One region of the Streptomyces sp. NBC_01474 genome, then DNA from elsewhere that is predicted to be linked to it. Evidence: predicted binding sites of a transcription regulator. Region 1 holds the regulator's gene; the other holds the start of a gene.
What was found. Region 1 encodes HspR, which represses chaperone genes until heat shock. Its sites were predicted from a motif close to TTGAGNNNNNNNNNCTCAA; they were not measured.
Positions count from the first base shown of each region.

Region 2: lon (endopeptidase La) is a predicted target of HspR. The motif match lies at 3,040-3,058, and genes of this name have one in related genera.

Region 1 covers NZ_CP109449.1:5,392,650-5,399,553, reverse strand. Annotated here, with positions in the region: gene OG758_RS24770 (MraY family glycosyltransferase) at 1-296, shown strand, start outside; gene dnaK (molecular chaperone DnaK) at 460-2,313, shown strand; gene grpE (nucleotide exchange factor GrpE) at 2,310-3,008, shown strand; gene dnaJ (molecular chaperone DnaJ) at 3,042-4,232, shown strand; gene OG758_RS24750 (heat shock protein transcriptional repressor HspR) at 4,237-4,701, shown strand; gene OG758_RS24745 (PA14 domain-containing protein) at 5,074-6,904, opposite strand, start outside.
Region 2 covers NZ_CP109449.1:4,292,659-4,299,562, reverse strand. Annotated here, with positions in the region: gene OG758_RS19600 (HAMP domain-containing sensor histidine kinase) at 1-369, opposite strand, end outside; gene OG758_RS19595 (response regulator transcription factor) at 366-1,103, opposite strand; gene OG758_RS19590 (spermidine synthase) at 1,197-1,898, opposite strand; gene OG758_RS19585 (rhomboid-like protein) at 2,208-2,906, shown strand; gene lon (endopeptidase La) at 3,081-5,495, shown strand; gene OG758_RS19575 (lysozyme) at 5,829-6,662, opposite strand; gene OG758_RS19570 (MarR family winged helix-turn-helix transcriptional regulator) at 6,881-6,904, shown strand, end outside.

The sequences.
Region 1 (6,904 bases):
CGCGGCGGCGCGCGGGGCGGCCTCTGCTCCAGGGCGGCGCGGACCACATCGCCCACCGGCTCCGCCGGCTCGGCCTCACCCCGACGGGCGTGGCGGTGGTGCTCGGTGTCGCGTCGCTGGCCGGTGCGGTGACCGCGCTCCTGCTGCACGACGGGACGCTGGGCCCGCTGGGCGCGCTGTGGCCGGTCTGCGCGGCGGCCGGGTCGGTCGCCGGGCTGCTGCGGGTGCCGGTCTACGGGGTGCGGCGGCGCGGTCAGCGGCCCGTACGGACCGCTGTGGTGGACGTCGCACGATAGTGACGAAGGCTCCGGCATAGCGGCTGACCAGCGCAGATGCCCTGGCTGCCCATAAGGGCCACATAAAAGTTGAGTCTGCTCGACTCAGCTCTGTTGACCGAACAGCGGTCGTCATGCATCCTTGAGCCAGATCCACTCAAGTAGTCATGCTGGAGGAATTGAAATGGCACGTGCGGTCGGCATCGACCTGGGCACGACTAACTCCGTCGTCAGCGTTCTCGAAGGCGGCGAGCCCACCGTCATCACCAACGCCGAAGGCGCCAGGACCACGCCGTCCGTCGTCGCCTTCGCCAAGAACGGTGAGGTGCTCGTCGGAGAGGTCGCGAAGCGCCAGGCGGTCACCAACGTCGACAGGACGATCCGTTCGGTCAAGCGCCACATGGGCACTGACTGGAAGATCGAGATCGACGGCAAGAGCTTCAACCCGCAGCAGATGAGCGCCTTCATCCTGCAGAAGCTGAAGCGCGACGCCGAGGCGTACCTGGGCGAGAAGGTCGCGGACGCGGTCATCACCGTCCCGGCGTACTTCAACGACTCCGAGCGCCAGGCGACGAAGGAGGCCGGCGAGATCGCCGGTCTGAACGTCCTGCGCATCGTCAACGAGCCGACGGCCGCCGCCCTGGCCTACGGTCTCGACAAGGACGACCAGACCATCCTCGTCTTCGACCTCGGTGGCGGCACCTTCGACGTGTCGCTCCTCGAGATCGGCGACGGCGTCGTCGAGGTGAAGGCCACGAACGGCGACAACCACCTCGGTGGTGACGACTGGGACCAGCGCGTCGTCGACTACCTGGTCAAGCAGTTCAACAACGGCCACGGCGTGGACCTGTCCAAGGACAAGATGGCGCTCCAGCGCCTGCGCGAGGCCGCCGAGAAGGCGAAGATCGAGCTCTCGTCCTCGACCGAGACCACGATCAACCTGCCCTACATCACGGCGTCCGCCGAGGGCCCGCTGCACCTGGACGAGAAGCTCACGCGCGCCCAGTTCCAGCAGCTCACGTCCGACCTTCTGGAGCGCTGCAAGACGCCGTTCCACAACGTCATCAAGGACGCGGGCATCCAGCTCTCCGAGATCGACCACGTCGTTCTCGTCGGTGGCTCGACCCGTATGCCCGCCGTCGCGGAGCTCGTCAAGGAGCTGACCGGCGGCCAGGACGCCAACAAGGGCGTGAACCCGGACGAGGTCGTCGCCATCGGCGCCGCCCTGCAGGCCGGTGTCCTCAAGGGTGAGGTCAAGGACGTCCTGCTCCTCGACGTGACCCCGCTGTCCCTCGGCATCGAGACCAAGGGAGGGATCATGACGAAGCTCATCGAGCGCAACACCACGATCCCGACCAAGCGTTCCGAGATCTTCACGACGGCCGAGGACAACCAGCCGTCCGTGCAGATCCAGGTCTACCAGGGCGAGCGCGAGATCGCGGCGTACAACAAGAAGCTCGGGATGTTCGAGCTCACCGGTCTGCCGCCGGCCCCGCGTGGTGTCCCGCAGATCGAGGTCGCCTTCGACATCGACGCCAACGGCATCATGCACGTGACCGCGAAGGACCTGGGCACGGGCAAGGAGCAGAAGATGACCGTCACCGGCGGCTCCTCGCTGCCGAAGGACGAGGTCGACCGGATGCGCCAGGAGGCCGAGCAGTACGCGGACGAGGACCACCGTCGCCGCGAGGCCGCCGAGACGCGCAACCAGGGCGAGCAGCTCGTCTACCAGACGGAGAAGTTCCTCAAGGACAACGAGGACAAGGTCCCGGGCGAGGTCAAGACCGAGGTCGAGGAGTCGCTCACCGAGCTGAAGGAGAAGCTCAAGGGCGAGGACACGGCCGAGATCCGCACCGCCACCGAGAAGGTCGCCGCCGTCTCGCAGAAGCTGGGCCAGGCCATGTACGCCGACGCCCAGGGCGCGCAGGCCGCGGGCGGTCCCGAGGCCGGTGCCCCGGGTGACGGGCAGAAGGCCGCTGACGACGACGTCGTCGACGCCGAGATCGTCGACGAGGACCGTAAGGACGGTGCCGCGTGACGGAGGAGACCCCGGGCTTCAGCGAGAGCGACGAGCCTGACGTCCCCTCCGGCGCCACCCCCGACGACGCCGAGCCGAAGGCCGCTCCCTCGCCCGACAAGGGCGAGGGGGCGGCCCCGGCCGGGGACGCAGCAGCAGGAGCCGCTTCGGCGGTTCAGAACGTAGGCCTGACGGCCCAGCTGGACCAGGTACGCATGGCGCTCGGTGAGCGCACCGCGGACCTCCAGCGGCTCCAGGCCGAGTACCAGAACTACCGTCGCCGCGTGGAGCGGGACCGGGTCACGGTCAAGGAGGTCGCGGTCGCGGGCCTCCTGACCGAACTGCTCCCCGTACTCGACGACATCGGCCGTGCCCGTGAGCACGGAGAGCTGGTCGGCGGCTTCAAGTCGGTCGCCGAGTCGCTCGAGGTGGTCGCCGCCAAGATGGGGCTCCAGCAGTTCGGCAAGGAGGGCGAGCCCTTCGACCCGACGATCCACGAGGCCCTGATGCACTCGTACGCGCCGGACGTCACCGAGACGACCTGCGTCGCGATCCTGCAGCCGGGCTACCGGATCGGCGAGCGCACCATCCGCCCCGCGCGGGTGGCGGTGGCCGAGCCGCAGCCCGGGGCCCAGCCGGCCAAGGGCGAGTCCTCCAAGGGCGGGGAATCGGCTGCCGCCGACGACAAGGAGAGCGGTGGCCCGGACGAGGGCTGACGTCAGTAAGCAGCGAGAGGAGGGACGTCGAGGATGAGCACGAAGGACTTCATCGAGAAGGACTACTACAAGGTCCTCGGCGTCCCCAAGGACGCCACCGACGCCGAGATCAAGAAGGCGTACCGCAAGCTCGCCCGTGAGAACCACCCCGACGCCAACAAGGGCAACCTCAAGGCGGAGGAGCGCTTCAAGGAGATCTCCGAGGCGAACGACGTCCTCGGCGACCCCAAGAAGCGCAAGGAGTACGACGAGGCGCGCGCCCTGTTCGGCAACGGCGGATTCCGTCCGGGGCCGGGCGGGGCGGGCGGCGGCACCTTCAACTTCGACCTGGGCGACCTCTTCGGAGGCGGCCCCCAGGGCGGTACGGCAGGGGGTGCCGGCGGGTTCGGCGGCGGACTCGGGGACGTCTTCGGCGGCCTGTTCAACCGGGGCGGCGCGGGCACCGGCACGCGCACGCAGCCGCGCCGCGGCCAGGACATCGAGTCCGAGGTCACACTCAGTTTCACCGAGGCGGTCGACGGGGCGACGGTGCCGCTGCGCATGTCGTCGCAGGCGCCCTGCAAGGCCTGTTCCGGCACCGGCGACAAGAACGGCACACCGCGCGTGTGCCCGACCTGCGTCGGCACGGGCCAGGTCTCGCGCGGTGGCGGCGGCGGTTTCTCGCTGACCGACCCGTGCGTGGACTGCAAGGGCCGCGGCCTGATCGCGGAGACACCCTGTGAGGTCTGCAAGGGCTCGGGCCGTGCGAAGTCCTCCCGGACGATGCAGGTCCGCATCCCGGCCGGCGTCTCGGACAACCAGCGCATCCGGCTGCGCGGCAAGGGCGCGCCGGGCGAGCGCGGCGGCCCCGCGGGCGACCTGTACGTGGTCGTGCACGTGGACTCCCACCCGGTCTTCGGCCGCAAGGGCGACAACCTCACGGTCACCGTGCCGGTCAGCTATCCGGAGGCCGTGCTCGGGGGCGAGGTCAAGGTCCCCACGCTCGGCGGGCCCCCGGTCACGCTCAAGCTGCCCCCGGGCACGCCGAACGGGCGGACGATGCGGGCCCGCGGCAAGGGCGCTGTCCGCAAGGACGGCACCCGTGGCGATCTGCTCGTCACGGTGGAAGTCTCGGTCCCCACGGATCTGACCGACACCGCGAAGGACGCCCTCGAGGCGTACCGGAAGGCGACTGCGGACAGCGATCCGCGGGCAGAACTGTTCCAGGCCGCGAAGGGAGCATGAGCGTATGGACGGCCGTCGACGACAGAGTTCCTTTGTTGGCAGGGCCTATGAGCTGACCGACGAGACTCCGGTCTATGTCATCTCGGTGGCCGCCCAGCTCAGCGGGCTGCATCCGCAGACCCTGCGCCAGTACGACCGTCTCGGCCTGGTCTCCCCGGACCGTACGGCCGGGCGCGGCAGGCGCTACTCGGCCCGCGACATCGAACTGCTCCGCCAGGTGCAGCAGCTGTCGCAGGACGAGGGCATCAACCTCGCGGGCATCAAGCGCATCATCGAACTGGAGAACCAGGTCGCTGCGCTGCAGGCCCGGGTGGCCGAGCTGTCCTCCGCGGTGGAGGGCGCGGCCGCCGCGATGCAGCAGCGCGAGGCGGCCGTCCACGCCTCCTACCGGCGGGACCTGGTCCCGTACCAGGAGGTCCAGCAGACGAGCGCGCTGGTCGTGTGGCGGCCGAAGCGGCCGCAGGACTGACCTATGTGCGACTGACCTGTGTACATACGTGAAGGGGCCCGGAGGCTGTCACCTCCGGGCCCCTTCGTGTGCGCCTACCGTCCTGCCGTCCGCCACAGTGCCACCACGAGTGCGGCGCAGGGCGTCAGCGCCGCCAGCGGCCGGCGCGAGCACCTGTTCGGCCACGCCGGGAGAGCGGGGCCTGAGCATGATCTGCCGGAAGGGGACGCCCACCCAATCCCTCGCCGGCCGCCCAGGTCCCAGGCGCTCTGAGCGTGGTGGAGGCGATGGTTCGGCGTTGGCCGAGGGCCTGAGCGCGGCCCGGGTCCTGGCCCTGGCGTCGCGAGGGGCCCCGGAGGTGTCGACTTCCGGGGCCCCGTCGTGCCTTGGCTCTCAGCCGACCTTGAAGGTGATGGTCGCGGGCCGTCCGTAGCGCCCGTACGCGTCACTCGTCTCGGCCTGCACCGTGTAGGGGCCGATGGCGGTCGCGCGCCACGTCAGTGCGGGGCCGGTGGTGTTCTTCACGAACCCGTCCGGACCGCTGACCACCCATCGGTAGCCGACCGCCACATGGCCCGGCTGCGCCGCGGGTGTCGCCGTGACAGTGACGTCCTGTCCGTAGCCGTGCCCAGCGCAGTCGTTCACGGTGCACTCCGTGAACGGCGCGGACAGGGTCAAGGCCGGGGCCGCGGGCGCGTCCGGGGTGGCCGGGGTCCGGCGCTGCAGCGCGGCGGTGTCCGACGGAGCTGAGTCGACGCCGTCTCGGTCGACGGTGGTCACGTAGTACCAGGAGTCGCCCGCCGGGGCCGTCGTGTCGTCGAAGACCAGGGCGGTGACCGGCCGCGGGGTCAGCAGGGTCCAGGCCCCGTTCGGGTCCGTGCGGCGGTACACGCGGTAGTCGATGCTGTCGGCCGACGGCCAGGACAGTCGGGTCGCGCTGTCCAGCGGGAGTGCGGTCGGGGTGCCGGGCGCGGCCAGTGCGGAGGCCGCCGGGCGCACGGCCGTCGTCGGCTCCGAGGCCGGGGAGATGTTCCCATCGGTGTCGACCGCGTACACCCGGTACTCGGTGTGGACGCCGACTGCCGCCGTGGCGTCCAGGTATGAGGTGCCGAGAACGATTCGAGGCCCGGCGGGGTCGGTGCCCTCCGGCGTCGTCACCCATACCTCGTAGTGCGCGGTGTCGTCCGTGCCCGCCTGCCAGCTGACGCTGTTGCCCGCCGTGGTGGCGTCCGCGGTGACGCCCTGCACCTGATCGGGCGGGGTGCTGTCGGGAGCGCCCGTGTCGGCGGTGGCGGACGGGGCGGAGACATTGCCTGCGGCGTCGCGCGCGACGACCCGGTAGTACCAGCGGTGTGTGGTGGCGAAGGAGGGCGTGTCGCGGAAGGACGGGTCGGTCAGCCAATCGGACACGGCGGTGTACGTCCCGCCCGCCGTGGCCGAGCGGAGCACCTGGTAGGCGGCGGCGCCGGTGGCCGTCTGCCAGTCCACCCTGACGGCGCCGCCCTCGATCCGCGTGGCCTTCAGGCCGCCGGGAGCGCCCGGTGCGAGCTTGTCGACGGTGGTGATGCCCTGCTCGGTGGTGGCGGCGGAGCGGTTGGCTGCCTTGTCGATGGCCCGGACGCGGTAGAAGTACTTCGTGCCGTCGGCGGGTGGGGTGTCGCTGTAGGCGGTGCTGGTGGCGGTGAGGTCTCCGCTGATGTTCGTCCAGGTGGTGGAGGCGGCAGGACGTCGGTACACGCGGTACCCGCCCAGGTCCATCTCCACGTTCTTGCCCCAACTCACCGCGGTTTTCCTGGTGTCGGTGCTGTAGGCGACTTTCGTCCCGGACGGCGTGCGCGGGGCCGTACCGTCGACCGATGCAGAGGTGCGGGGCGTGTAGGCGAACGTGACGTTCGCGGCGCCGGTCCAGTTGACGAAGTCGACGCGGAGCGTGTGTCTGCCGGAGGGGACGGTGACATTCACGGTCTTGCTCTGGGTCGTGGAGACGTTCTTCCACACGTCGACCTTGCGGACGCCGTCGACATACACGCGGATGCCGTCCCGCGTGGCGGCGGCGAAGGAGAAGGGCCCGCCCGAGCCGAAGTCGCGTGTCACGCTCCAGCGCACGCCGAAGCTGTTCGTGGGCAGGCCGGAAGCGGGAGCGCCGGTGCCCCAGTCCTGGTCGATCTTCGAGTCGCAGTCCGTCCTCTTCGGCGTACCGGAGAAGCTGGTGTTGGCGAAGAAC
Region 2 (6,904 bases), 1.1 Mb from region 1:
ACGGACCCGGCGCGTGTAGTCGCCGTGCGAGATGGAGCGGGCGACCGTGTTCATCTCGTCGAGCGGCGCGGTCAGCGAGTGCGCCACGAACTGGGTGATGAGGAGCGTCGCGATGACCGAGAAGACCGTGATGAAACGGAGCTCGGTCTGGGTGCGGACGGCGACCATCAGCAGTCCGGTCGTGATGAACACCGAGACGACGACCAGCGTGCCGAGCTTGGTCTTGATGGAGAACGGCCGCAGACCGCCCTGCACCCAGTGGCCCGCGAGGGGCCGGGCGACCGGGGGAGCGCCGGGTGGGAGGCCCGGCGGCCCCGGCTCGTACCCGTCCGCGTCCCGTACGTCGGATGCGTCGCCGCTGCCGGTCATGGCGTCGGCGTCTCCAGCGCGTAGCCCACACCGTGGACGGTGCGGATCCGCTCGGCGCCGATCTTCCGGCGCAGCGCCTTGATGTGGCTGTCGACGGTCCGGGTGCCCGACGCGTCCGCCCAGTCCCACACCTCGGCGAGCAGCTGCTCACGCGAGAGGACGGCGCGGGGCGTGTTGGCCAGGCAGACCAGGAGGTCGAACTCCGTGGGCGTCAGGTGGACGTCCTCGGAGCGCACCCGCACCCGGCGCTGTGCGTGGTCGATCTCCAGCTCGCCGAGCCGCAGGATGCCGCTCCTGGGCGTGGCCGCCGCGAGCGCCGCGCGCTCGACCCTCCGCAGCAGGACGTGCACGCGCGCCGCGAGCTCCCGCATCGAGAAGGGCTTCGTCATGTAGTCGTCGGCACCCACGCCGAGCCCGACGAGCATGTCCGTCTCGTCGTCGCGCGCCGTGAGCATCATCACCGGCACCGGCCGCTGCGCCTGCACGCGGCGGCAGACCTCGAGCCCGTCGAAGCCGGGCAGCATGATGTCGAGGATCAGCAGGTCCGGCTGCCATGCCTCTGCCGTGTCGACCGCCGCCGGACCGTCCTGTGCCGTTTGCACGAGGAATCCCTCGGCACGCAGCCGCGCGGCGATGGCGTCGACGATCGTGGGGTCGTCCTCGACCACCAGGACCCGTCGCTGGGCACCCGGCGTCGCCGTGCTGCCGTTGTGGGAGGTGTGTGTCTGCTCCATCGCCCCGCCCCTGAATGCGCACATCCGTGTGCGCTTGACGCTTGAATGATCTGGGTTTCGGCAGTCAGCGTACGGGGAGTTACCGCGAGTCGGCTACGCAGGCCTGACCCCGAGATGTACGACGTCCGGAACGCCCCGGACAACCGGGATCTCTTCGGTGCGGACCGACCGGAATCCGGCATTCCGCAAGGTTCCTTCAAAATTTGCGGAGGGCTGTGCGGACCACACGGCAAGCACACCGCCAGGAGCGAGCCGCGCCCGGCAGGCCGCGAGGCCTACCGGTGAGTAGAGACTGTCATTACCCTCCGTCACTGTCCAGTCGGGTCCGTTGTCGATATCGAGACACAGTGCGTCGTACGTCTCGGCCGATTCCTGGATGTACGAGACAAGGTCCGCCTCCACAATCTCCGTGCGTGGATCGGCGAGCGCGGACCGTGACAACTCGGACAGCGGGCCCTCGCGATGCCAGTCGACGATCGCCGGCTCGCGCTCGACGACGGCGATGCGGCCCCAGCGGGAATTCGCAGCCGCGTGTGTGAGGGAGAATCCGACACCGAGCCCGCCGATGAGAATTCCGGGCGCCTGGCGGTCGTCGAGAGCGTCCAGCGCCGCGTCGACCAGGAGGCGCTCGGAGCGGCCGTCGGACGTGTCCATCAGGAAGCATCCATTGGCGATGATCTGGAGCAGCGCGCCGTGGCGCCGCAGTACGACCTCTCCGAACGGCCCTTCGCGCCGGTCGAGGACGACGGGGGCGGTGTGGTCGGCGTCGTACGGGATGGGGTACGAGGTGGACATGGCGTCCATCCTGCCGCAACCGGCTCGACGCCCGGCCGTCCCTGGCAAGGGAGTTGGGGCGCTCGTGTGCGGCCTGTGAGTCATGCCGCACGTGGCGTCGGTCATGGACAGCGCGGGTACGGGAGGCGAAAGCTGGGGCGGGCCGGAAGGGAAAGGATGCCGCAGGTGGAGCGTGGCGTGACGGTCGAGGCCGACGGGGCTGACGTTTCTTCGAGGGCTGGTTCTCCGTGCACGCTTTCTTCGGGGACGCTGCCCGAGGCTTCGCGGCCCCTGCTCGATGCCGTCCCGGCTCAGCCGGCGGCCTGTGGCATGGCGCCTGCCGCTGCCGGACCCGCGACCGGCGAGCGCATCCCGCCCGAGACCGCCGGCCCCCGGCGCCGGATGCGCCCCTGGCGGCTGCTGCCGACGCCCACGGGGACGCCGTTCACCTTCGCCTACGCCGCCGTGCTCGTCGGCACGTCCCTCTTCGCGCTGTTCGCCGATCCCGGCGTCGTCGCGTCCGCGCTGCGGGGTTCCAGCACCGACGCGGCGCACCTCGCGCACGCGCCCGTGTTCGTGCTGGTCGCCAGTGCGCTGTGGATCGCCGGCGGGATCACGTCCCCGTTCGCGATCGGCTTCCTGGTCGTCCTCACGGCGCTGGAACGCCGGATCGGCGGCCGGCGCACCGCCGGTGTCTTCGTCCTCGGTCACACCGTGGCGACGCTCGCCACCGAGGTGCCCGTCGGGCTCTCCGTGATGGCCGGGCACCTGCCCGAGAGCTCGCTGCACCGCCTCGACTACGGGATCAGTTTCGGCGTGGCCGCGAGCATCGGGGCGCTCGCCGGTCTCCTCACGCCCTGGCTGCGCTGGGCCGTGCTCGCCGTCGTCGGCGGGATGCTGGTCGAGGACCTCGTCGAGTTCGCGGACCCGATGACGAGCTGGGGTCACCTCATGGCATTGGCCATCGGCGTCGGGACCTGGCCGCTGGTGCGCCGGTGGCGCCGCGCGCCGGGACCGTCCGCGGCCTGACGCGTCACCCGTCCCCCGGTCGGCCCATGGTCGTACACGTCACACACCCCCTCTGAGCTGTGGCTTTCCCCTGCCCATCCACTGATCGCCGAGAGCGAACAGCGCCTGGGGAACATTCGGAGGCTCACGTGCATTGAGTCGGCATAGCTCAACTTGACTGCTTAAGGGGAGATCATGGCATCGACGTCCACACCGCTCACCCTGCCCGTGCTGCCGCTCGACGACGAGGTCGTGCTGCCCGGAATGGTGGTGCCCCTGGACCTCAACGACAACGACGTACGCGCCGCGGTGGAGGCCGCTCAGGCAGCGGCCCGTTCCAGCGGATCTGTGGGCGGCAGCAAGCCGAAGGTGCTTCTTGTTCCCCGGATCGACGGCACGTACGCGAACACCGGCGTGCTCGGCACCGTCGAGCAGGTGGGCCGGCTCGCCGACGGCGACCCCGGCGCCCTGATCCGTGGCCGCAGCCGCGTACGGATCGGCGCGGGCACGACCGGCCCCGGCGCCGCCCTGTGGGTGGAGGGCCTCGCGGTCGAGGAGAGCGTGCCGGAGCCGCTGCCCGGCTCCGTGACCGAGCTGGTCACCGAATACAAGGCACTCGCCACGAACTGGCTGAAGAAGCGCGGCGCCTGGCAGGTCGTGGACCGCGTCCAGCAGATCGACGACGTCTCCGCGCTCGCCGACAACTCCGGCTACTCGCCCTTCCTGAGCACGCCGCAGAAGGTGGAGCTTCTGGAGACGGCCGACCCGGTCGCCCGGCTCAAGGTGGCCACCGAGCAGCTGCGCGAGCACCTCGCCGAGCAGGACGTGGCCGAGTCCATCGCCAAGGACGTGCAGGAAGGCGTCGACAAGCAGCAGCGCGAGTTCCTGCTGCGGCGCCAGCTGGACGCCGTGCGCAAGGAGCTGCGCGAGCTGAACGGCGAGACGGAGGGTGAGGAGTCCGACGACTACCGCACGCGGGTCGAGGCCGCCGACCTTCCCGAGAAGGTCCGTGAGGCCGCGCTCAAGGAGGTCGAGAAGCTGGAGCGGTCCAGTGACCAGTCCCCCGAGGGCTCGTGGATCCGCACCTGGCTCGACACCGTGCTCGAACTGCCGTGGAACGAGCGCACCGAGGACGAGTACGACATCCAGGGCGCCCAGCGCGTTCTCGACGCCGAGCACTCCGGCCTCGAGGACGTGAAGGAGCGCATCACCGAGTACCTGGCCGTGCGCAAGCGGCGTTCCGAGCGCGGGCTCGGCGTCGTCGGCGGGCGCAGGGGCGGCGCGGTACTCGCGCTCGTCGGCCCGCCCGGCGTCGGCAAGACCTCGCTCGGCGAGTCCGTGGCGCACGCCATGGGCCGCAAGTTCGTCCGCGTCGCCCTCGGCGGCGTACGGGACGAGGCGGAGATCCGCGGACACCGGCGTACGTACGTGGGTGCCCTGCCGGGCCGGATCGTGCGCGCGATCAAGGAGGCCGGGTCGATGAACCCGGTCGTGCTGCTCGACGAGATCGACAAGGTGGGGTCCGACTTCCGGGGCGACCCGGCGGCCGCCCTGCTCGAAGTCCTCGACCCGGCGCAGAACCACACGTTCCGCGACCACTACCTGGAGGTCGAACTCGACCTCAGCGACGTCGTGTTCCTCGCGACGGCCAACGTCCTGGAGGCCATCCCGGAGGCCCTGCTCGACCGTATGGAGCTGGTCCGCCTCGACGGCTACACCGAGGACGAGAAGGTCGTCATCGCCCGCGACCACCTGCTCCCGCGCCAGCTGGAGCGGGCCGGTCTGGACCAGGACGAGGTCACCCTCGGCGAGAGCGCGCTGCGCAAGCTCGCGGGGGAGTACACGCGGGAAGCCGGCGTGCGCAACCTGGAGCGGTCCGTCGCACGGCTGCTGAGGAAGGTCGCGGCCCAGCACGAACTGGGCGAGCGCGAGCTGCCGTTCACCGTCGAGGACACCGACCTGCGGAGCCTCATCGGGCGCCCGCACCACGTGCCCGAGGCGGCGCAGGACCCGGCCGAGCGTCGTACGGCGGTGCCGGGCGTGGCCACCGGACTGGCGGTCACCGGAGCGGGCGGCGACGTCCTCTACGTGGAGGCGTCCCTCGCCGACCCGGAGACGGGCGCGGCCGGCCTGACCCTGACCGGTCAGCTCGGTGACGTGATGAAGGAGTCGGCGCAGATCGCGCTCTCCTTCCTGCGCTCGCACGGCGCCGAACTGGAGCTGCCCGTCGCCGACCTGAAGGACCGGGGCGTGCACATCCACTTCCCGGCGGGCGCGGTGCCGAAGGACGGTCCGAGCGCGGGTGTCACCATGACGACCGCTCTCGCGTCGCTGCTCAGCGGGCGCCAGGTCCGTACGGATGTGGCGATGACCGGTGAGGTGTCGCTGACCGGGCGCGTGCTGCCGATCGGTGGCGTCAAGCAGAAGCTGCTCGCCGCGCACCGGGCCGGCATCACCACGGTCGTCATCCCGAAGCGGAACGAGGCGGATCTGGACGACGTCCCCGCCGAGGTCCTGGAGAAGCTGGATGTGCACCCGGTGACGGATGTGCGGCAGGTGCTCGAACTGGCACTGGCTCCGGCCGCGGTGGAGGTTCCGGTGGCGGCGTGACGGACGCTGCCGGATGACGAAGGCCCGAGCCCTCTTGGGGGCTCGGGCCTTCCGCGTGTGCCCGGTGCGGACGGGCCCCAGTTGATAGGCAGCCGGCCGCGCAGTGCCGCCTGCACCCCGCCTGGAACCTGGTCTCCGCGTTCAGCACCGCCGTCAGCCGGGGGTGATGCGCCGGCGCACCGTGTGCCGCCGACGCAGGTACGTGCGTGCTGTGGCTCGACGGACCACCGGCTGCACGAACCTCGTGGAGCGGGACCGCCCGGGCGGGCAGCTGCTGACCGCCCTCGCAGGAGCGGCCGGACCCCTGGGGGAGGCCGGCCGCTCTCCGCTCGCTCAGCCGTTGGCCAGTGCCTGCAGCCGGTCGTAGGCGCCGTTGAACTTGCTGTGGTCGCCGACCGTCGGGCCGGACGACGTGTACTGCCACATCGTGTAGAAGCCCCAGCCGGCCGGGAGCGCGCCCGGGTCGGTGTTGTAGCGCGCGATCCAGAGCGGGTTGGTCGCCCCGAACGCGCTGGAGTTGCCGGTGCACTCGGTCCACCAGCTCGTCGCCGTGTAGATCACGGCGTCGCGTCCGGTGCGGGCCTTGTACTGGTTCAGGAAGTCGCGGATCCAGCTGACCATTCCGGCCGCGGTCTTGCCGTAGCAGGACGCGCCGTACGGGTTCCACTCGATGTCGAGCGCGCCCGGCAGGGTCCTGCCGTCCCGGGACCAGCCGCCCCCGTGGTCCACGAAGTAGTTGGCCTGGGCGGCGCCGGTCGTCGTGTCCGGGGTCGCGAAGTGGTACGCGCCGCGGATCATGCCGACGTCGTAGGAGCCGTTGTACTGCTGGGCGAAGTACGGGTTCGTGTAGTACGTGCCTTCCGTGGCCTTGACGTAGGCCCACTTCACGCCGCTGTTCCAGAGCGTCGACCAGGCCACGTTGCCGTTGTGGCTGCTGGTGTCCACGCCCTCGGTCTGGACGGCCTTGTCGCCGGTGGGCAGGCCGCCTTGACCGTCGTGCTCGGCGACGCCCATGCCCATCGTGGCGGAGCCACGGGCGGGGACGTCGGCGGCCTGGGCCGCGGTGGGCAGGGTGAACAGCAGCGAGAGCGCTGCGAGGATGACTCCGGCCGCCGGGAAGCGCCTGAGGCGCGGGCGGCGGACGGTTCCGGATCTGTGCACGGGCATTGCGTGCCTCCGAAGGCCTCGTTGAGCTTCTGTGAGCTCGGTGGGGGGACCTTTCGACATGTCACTGGTGTGGACATGTCACCAATGAAGCTACGCACGTAGACCGCCGGGAGGGAAGGGGGCCCGGATGCTGCCGTTGGTCTACTCCTGCGAAATACTGGCGGAGCTGCGGCAATGGCCGCGAATGGCGGAAACTTTCAGAAACGGGAAACCCTGACATGGGTGCTGACGTGCACGAGGAC